2 linked regions of the Nisaea sediminum genome follow. The protein of the gene in region 1 interacts with the protein of each later gene in a pairwise test. Links are inferred from orthologs where the notes say so. Each region holds a gene or a part of one and is shown on either strand. Other genes may lie near its edges.

Evidence for each region.
Region 2: the proteins of IG122_RS15410 (region 1) and IG122_RS03725 interact in binary tests that used the Escherichia coli proteins (3 or more experiments, as listed by UniProt). The link is inferred for Nisaea sediminum from one-to-one orthologs.

What each region holds. Positions count from the first base shown.
Region 1 is NZ_JACZCQ010000006.1:711,751-715,251, reverse strand. Bases 456-3,130 are described here. They hold IG122_RS15410 (P-II family nitrogen regulator), read right to left. Parts: upstream 2,125-3,130; coding sequence 1,786-2,124; downstream 456-1,785. Other genes in these bases: IG122_RS15405 (UbiH/UbiF/VisC/COQ6 family ubiquinone biosynthesis hydroxylase), read left to right, coding at 2,465-3,130; IG122_RS15415 (ammonium transporter), read right to left, coding at 456-1,773. Outside these bases: IG122_RS15420 (aminotransferase class I/II-fold pyridoxal phosphate-dependent enzyme), read right to left, coding at 1-221; more of IG122_RS15415, read right to left, coding at 445-455; more of IG122_RS15405, read left to right, coding at 3,131-3,501. UniProt on the Escherichia coli protein: Involved in the regulation of nitrogen metabolism. Regulates the activity of its targets by protein-protein interaction in response to the nitrogen status of the cell.
Region 2 is NZ_JACZCQ010000002.1:47,720-51,544, reverse strand. Bases 392-3,390 are described here. They hold IG122_RS03725 (two-component system sensor histidine kinase NtrB), read right to left. Parts: upstream 2,454-3,390; coding sequence 1,329-2,453; downstream 392-1,328. Other genes in these bases: dusB (tRNA dihydrouridine synthase DusB), read right to left, coding at 2,450-3,390; ntrC (nitrogen regulation protein NR(I)), read right to left, coding at 392-1,326. Outside these bases: more of ntrC, read right to left, coding at 1-391; more of dusB, read right to left, coding at 3,391-3,439; cytochrome c biogenesis protein CcsA, read right to left, coding at 3,536-3,825.

The DNA.
Region 1 (3,501 bases):
GCCTCACGGAAGTCAAGATCGCCTTTCGGTGGCGGGTACTTGTTCCAGAGATGACCGTTGGCCGCGATGATCTCGTTGACGAAGGCGGGCGGCTGGATCTGCGGTTCCCCCACGGAGAGCATGATCGGACGCTTGCCGGCGGCGGGCTCGATGCCCTCCAGCATTCTGTTCAGGCGCGCGAAGGTATAGTCGCTAAGCGGTTGAAGCGCCGGGTTAATCATCGATTGCTGCCCTGTTCGGCCGGGTTCCTCCCCCAGGCCATTCGCGTTCTATCGGGAATCTATAATATAAGCCCGATAGTTATGGGGCAACTTTAATGCAAAGCCTCACATATCGCAGTCTTCGGGTTTCTTTATATGAATTTCAAATAAAATATTGTTCTAAATAGAAAACGGGCCCGGATGTCGCCATCCGGGCCCGCATAGTTCAGGTACTCTCGGGAAATCAGACCCGCTGGGAGCCGCCGCCGAACTCGGGGTAGGCTTCGAGACCGCACTCGGAACGATCGAGACCGAGGGCTTCCTCTTCCTCGCTGGCCCGGAGCCCGATGGTGAGCTTCAGGACGATCCAGACGATCGCGCTGGTGATCAGGACGAAGGCGCCGATGGAGACGATACCGATGATCTGCGTTGCGAAGCTCGCATCGCCGTTGGACAGGACCACCGCAATGGTGCCCCAGATACCGCAGACGAGGTGAACCGGGATCGCACCGACGACATCGTCGATCTTCAGCTTGTCCAGCATCGGAACCGCGACCACGACGAGGATACCGCCGATGGCACCGATCAGCACCGCAATGCCGATGCTCGGGGCAAGCGGCTCGGCGGTGATGGCAACGAGACCGCCCAGGGCACCGTTCAGCGCCATGGTCAGGTCCAGCTTCTTGTAGATGATCTGAGTCAGGATCACCGCAGCCGTCACGCCGGCAGCAGCAGCCATGTTCGTGTTCACGTAGATGGTCGCGATGTCACGAATGTCGGCAGCGGAACCCATGGCGAGCTGGGAGCCGCCATTGAAGCCGAACCAGCCGAGCCAGAGGCAGAAGGTGCCGAGAGTCGCCAGCGGCAGGTTCGAACCCGGCATCGGGTGAACGGAACCGTCGCTGCCGTACTTGCCTTTGCGCGCACCGATGATGATGGCACCGGCAAGCGCCGCCCAGCCACCGACGGAGTGCACGATGGTGGAACCGGCGAAGTCGGAGAAACCCATCTCGCTCAGCCAGCCGCCGCCCCAGGTCCAGGAGCCCTGGATCGGGTAAATGATGCCGGTCAGCAGGATCGTGAAGATCAGGAACGGGAACACCTTGACGCGCTCGGCAACGGTGCCGGAGACGATGGAAGCCGTTGCCGCCACGAACACCATCTGGAAGTACCAGTCGGAGGCCGCCGCGTAACCGCTGCCGTCGCCGGTGAAGCCGTCGGCGGTGATCACGTCGTCAGAGGCGGACCAGACCGCGAAGGAGCCCATGAAGCCGCTGACGTCCATGTACATAAGGTTGTAGCCGACGAGCCAGTAGAGGATGCCCGCGACGGAGTAGATGGTGATGTTCTTGGCGCACTGCATGGTCGTGTTCTTGGTGCGGACCAGGCCCGCCTCGAGCATGCAGAAACCGGCCGCCATCCACATCACGAGGAAACCGTGAATCATGAAGGACAGCGTGTTGAAGATGAAGGCCGTCTCTGGTTCGACGGCAGCCGATGCGGACTCAGTCAGCGCGATCGTGATCGACGCGGTAACGGCCGCCAGAGCGGAAAAGCCGAAAAATTTTCTCATCTGGTGAACTCCTTAAAGCGCGTCGTTGCCGGTCTCACCGGTACGGATCCGGACGGCTTGGGAGACATCCAGCACGAAGACCTTGCCGTCGCCGATGCGACCGGTATTCGCTGCCTTCTGGATGGCTTCCACCACCTGTTCCGCCAAGTCGTCCGGCACCGCCACTTCGACTTTGACCTTCGGAAGGAAATTCACGGCGTATTCCGCGCCGCGATAGATTTCGGTTTGCCCCTTCTGCCGTCCGAAGCCCTTGACTTCGCTGACCGTCAGCCCCTGGATCCCCAGGGCGGTCAGTGATTCGCGGACCTCGTCAAGCTTGAAGGGCTTTACGATTGCCATGATCAGTTTCATGCCGCCCAACCTTCTCCTGTTGTGCTTTGCCGCCCGCCCGTCACCGGGCATGGGCGGATGTCTGCGCACCGCAGATCGATCGAGTTATTACAAATAGCGTGCCGAAATTCGTATTTCTCAAAATTGTATTATTTATCAATATATTAAGAGATTCTTGGGAAATCCGGAAATTCGCTAAGTCTATATTTTGTGCACAAATTTTAGGCACGAATGTAACCGTGATGTAATTTTGTGCATCGCAACAGGAGATGCGACAAAGCGCGCGGGACCTTGTTTGGCGGCTCCGGCCCTGTATCTTCGCTGACACCAACAAGACGCGATCACCCGGAGAAACGGCGTCATGAGTCACCCGGATTGCGATGTCCTGATCGTCGGCGGCGGCCTGTCCGGCATGTCGGCCGCCCTGGCGCTACAGGCGACCGGCCTGAGCGTAACGGTGATCGATCCGGTCCCGGCGGAGGTTCAGGCCGCCGCAGGATACGACGGCCGGACCACGGCGATCTCCCAGAGCAGCAAACGGATGCTGGACCGGCTCGGGGTCTGGCAGGCAATGCCTGACCCTGCCTGCCCGATCGGAGACATCCGCGTGCAGGAAGGCGGCTCGCCCCTATTCCTGCAATTCGACCGCGAGGATGCCGGTCCGGAGGCTATGGGCTTCATCGCCGACAACGGCAGCCTCAAGGCCGGTCTCTACCGCCAGGCCGCTGGCAAGGACGGCTTGACGGTTCTGGCCCCGGCCTCGGTGGCGGCGCTCGAGAGCGGAACAGGTTCGGTCACAGCAACGCTCGAGGACGGTAGACAAGTGACGGCGCGTCTTGCTTTGGCCGCCGATGGACGCCGGTCGCCGACACGGCGGCGGGCCGGGATCCGCGCGACCGAGTTTTCCTACGGGCAGACCGCGATCACCTGTACGGTCACCCATTCCCGCCCGCACAACTACGTCGCCTATGAGCATTTCCGGCCGGCCGGCCCCTTTGCCATGCTGCCGCTGATGGACGCGGAAGACGGAAGCCACCGGTCCTGCCTCGTCTGGAGCGAGCGCACGGCGACGGCGGAGGCGCTTCTCAAACTGTCGGACGCGGAATTCGACCGGGAACTCTCGGATGCATTCGACGATTCCCTCGGCGAGCTCCACGTCAGCGGCAAGCGCTGGGGTTATCCACTCGGCCTTATCCATGCGGAGCGCTATATCGGCCAACGTCTGGTCCTGATCGGGGACGCCGCGCACGGCATTCACCCGATCGCCGGACAGGGCTTCAATCTCGGCCTCCGCGACATCGCGGCCCTGGCCGACACGATCGAGGATGCGCTGCGGCTCGGACTGGATATCGGCTCTGCCCCGGTGCTTGAGAAATACCAGCGTTGGCGCCGTTTCGA
Region 2 (3,825 bases), on another replicon or contig:
CAGAATGAGCGGGCGCTCCACCTCGCGCAGAATGCGGTCGTGCAGACCTGCGGGCGGCAAATTGTCACCATGTGCCGCGAAATAAGCCCTCAGATGCCGCTCGACCGCGTCCGAGAGGTTCTCGCTCCGCTCACCGGCTTCCTCTCCCGCGCCCGCCGGCGCTTCCGCCAGTTCCTGTTCGATGGCCGCTGCGCCGATCACCTCTTCGGAATAGAGCGCGACCAAGCGCTTCACCAGATTCTCGAGTTCGCGGATATTGCCTGGCCAGTTATAGGCGCTGAGACGCTGCAGAGCGGCACCGTCTATGGTCTTCTCCGGCAACCCTTCCTTCTGCGCGAGGGTAAGGAAATGCCGCGCAAGGTCCGGAATATCCTCCTTGCGCTCCCGGAGCGGCGGCAGACGGAGCGGAACGACGTTGAGCCGATAGAACAGATCCTCGCGGAACATGCCCTGGCGGATCAGCTGCCGGAGATCACGGTGAGTCGCCGCCACGATGCGCACGTCGGCCTGGATGGCGGAACGTCCGCCGACAGTCGTGTATTCGCCTTCCTGCAGGACCCGGAGCAAACGGGTCTGGGCCTCGATCGGCATGTCACCAATCTCGTCGAGGAAGAGCGTCCCTCCCCGTGCCTGTTCGAAACGCCCGCTCGACCGTGCCGTAGCGCCGGTGAAGGCGCCCTTCTCGTGCCCGAAAAGCTCGCTTTCGATGAGCTCGCGCGGAATCGCCGCCATGTTGACCGCCACGAACGGACCATCACGGCGCTTGCCGTAGTCGTGCAGGGCCCGCGCCACCAGTTCCTTGCCGGTCCCGGATTCGCCTGCGATCATGACGGTCAGATCCGTGGCCATAAGGCGAGCCAGAACGCGATAGATCTCCTGCATGGCCGGAGACCTGCCGATGAGCGGCAGCTCTTCGTCCGAAACCTCCGGTTCTTTTGCCGCCGGTGCGGCCCCCTCGACGCGCGTGGTCAGCGCCTTGCGCACGACCTTCACCAGTTCCGAGAGATCGAACGGTTTTGGCAGATACTCGAAGGCTCCGCGCTCGCTCGCCTTTACAGCGGTCAGCAGCGTGTTCTGAGCACTCATCACGATGACGCGGAGATCGGGCCGGACCTTGCGGATCCGTGTGAGCAGGTCGAGGCCGTTTTCGTCCGGCATCACCACGTCGGTGATCACCAGATCGCCGTCCCCGCGCTCGACCCACTGCCAGAGATTTGCGGCATTGCCGGTCGAACGGACATCCATGCCGATCCGGGTCAGGGCCTGCGTCAAAACGGTACGGATGGCCTGATCGTCATCCGCGATCAGGATCGAAGCGCTGTCCATAGTCATGCCTGTGCAAAGGCCTCGGAAATATCGGCGATCGGCAGCGAGAGCCGGAACTCGGTCCTGCGCGGCTGGGAATCGACCTCGATCACACCGCCATGGTCGGCGACCGCTTTTGCCACGAACGCAAGACCGAGGCCCGACCCGTTCCGCTTGGAGGTGACAAACGGATCGAAGATCGTCGCCTTCATATCGTCCGGAATTCCGGGGCCGTTGTCGCGAATGGTGACCTGCAGCGGCAGGTTGACGCGTCGGGCGGAGCCCGGGACCGAGACCCGCATGCCGTGCCTGTAGGCCGTCGACATGTGGATCTCTCCGTCCTCGTCGCCGATGGCCTCGGCCGCGTTCTTCAGCAGATTCAGAAAGATCTGCACCAGAATGTCGCGGTTGCCGAGCACAGGCGGCAGAGAGGGATCGTAGCGCTCGAAATATTTGATGCGGCTGCCGAAACCGGACTCCGCGATCTTCTGGCAATGGTCAAGGACTTCGTGGATGTTCACCGGACTGCGTTCTATCGGGCGGTCATCCGAGAACACTTCCATGCGGTCGACGAGGCTGCAGATCCGGTCGGTCTCGTCGCAGATCAGCTTGGTCAGCGGACGGTCGGCCTCGATCGCATTCTGTTCCAGGAGCTGTGCCGCGCCCTTGATGCCGGAAAGCGGATTCTTCACCTCGTGCGCCAGCATTGCCGCCATCGCGGAGACGGAGCGGGCGGCGCCCTTGAAGTTGAACTGACGGTAAAGCTGGTTCGCGATCGAGCGCATCTGCAGCGTCAGCACGACGGCACCCGGCTTTTCGGGCAACGGCGAGACCTGGACGCTGACGATATGCGAGCCGATCCGGGGGCCCTCGAGAATGAGATCGTAGTCGAACAGGACCGAGGATTGCCGCCGGCACTGATCGATCATGCTGAGAACGGGGCTGTCGGCCGGGATCAGATCGGACAGCTCGCAACCTTCGAGGATCGCGGCGCTGCCCTGCAGGAAATGTTCCGCCGCCATGTTCACATAGACGATCCGGTTCTTCTCATCGAGACCGATGACCGGCGTCGGAACGGCATGCAGGACACCTGTCGGGTCCAGTCCGGCCGGCGCGGTGCGCGGCTCGGGATTGATGACCATGCTCATGCCGCCTGCCTCTCCAGTGCCATGCCGAAGAACCTCTCGATCGCCTCCTCGACGATCTGACGATCCATGGTGTTGTTGACGATCTGCCGGAACTCGGCCGAGCCCGGGACACCGGCCGCATACCAGCCGATATGCTTGCGCGCCAGTTTCAGCCCCAGTTTGCTGCCGTAGTGGGACAACATCTCGGCGACATGGCGCCGCATGATGTCGGCGCGTTCTCGGAATGTCGGGTCCGCAGGCACGGGATCGCCCCCAAGATGGGCGGCAACCTGCGCCGGGAACCAGGGTCGGCCATAGACGCCGCGCCCGATCATCACGCCGTCCGCGCCCGACTGCTCGAGACAGGCATCGACATCTTCGAGGGTTGCGATATCCCCGTTCGCGACGACCGGAAGGGATACCGCCTGTTTCACCTTGCGGATGAACCTCCAGTCGGCTTCGCCCTTGTACATCTGGCAGCGCGTACGTCCGTGCACCGTCAACAACCGGATGCCCGCTTCCTCGGCGATCTTCGCCAGGCGCGGCGCGTTGCGGTCGCTCTGGTCCCAGCCGGTCCGCATCTTGAGGGTCACCGGAACCGGGACCGCCTCGACCACCGCTTCCATGATCCGTCCCGCCAGGGCCTCGTCGCGCATCAGCGCGGACCCGGCGAGCTTGTTGACCACCTTCTTCACCGGACAGCCCATGTTGATGTCGATGATCTCGGCGCCGCGATCGACATTGAGTTTCGCGGCCTCCGCCATGATCTCCGGATCCCAGCCGGCAAGCTGGACCGCCATCGGACGCTCCAGATCCATGTCCTGCGGGATCTTGAACATCTCCTCGCGTTCTTCGCGGAGCACGGCGGCGCTCGCGATCATCTCGGAGACGACGAGACCGCATCCGAACTCGCGCACGAGCCGGCGGAACGGACGATCCGTCACCCCCGACATAGGGGCGAGGAAAACCGGACTCTCCAGTGCGATTTCGCCGATCTTGATGGTCATTAACTGTGCACCTGTGAAGCGTTGCTCACGAATTAAGCAACTGCTCGCAAAATTGTCAAAATAGGATTTTATCCGAAAGTGCGGGCTTTATGCCGCTCAAGCCAGAATTTCGGCGACAAACTTGACGCCCGGATAGGCAAGCGTCAGCAAAAGATATGCAAGGAGTACCAAACGCGAGACCGTCCGACCGCGCATTCCGAAGCGGCTATGCACGATCCAGAGGACCGCGAGAACCGCGAAGGTCACAAGAGAAAGCACGGTCTTGTGGTCGAATTCGAGCACATGTCCGGAACGGTAAATCTGCAGCGCGATACCAGTCGCGAGCCCGCCAAGCAGTACGATCACCGCTCCGCCGAGAAGCTGGTCCTGGAGCTTTTCGCTGTCCG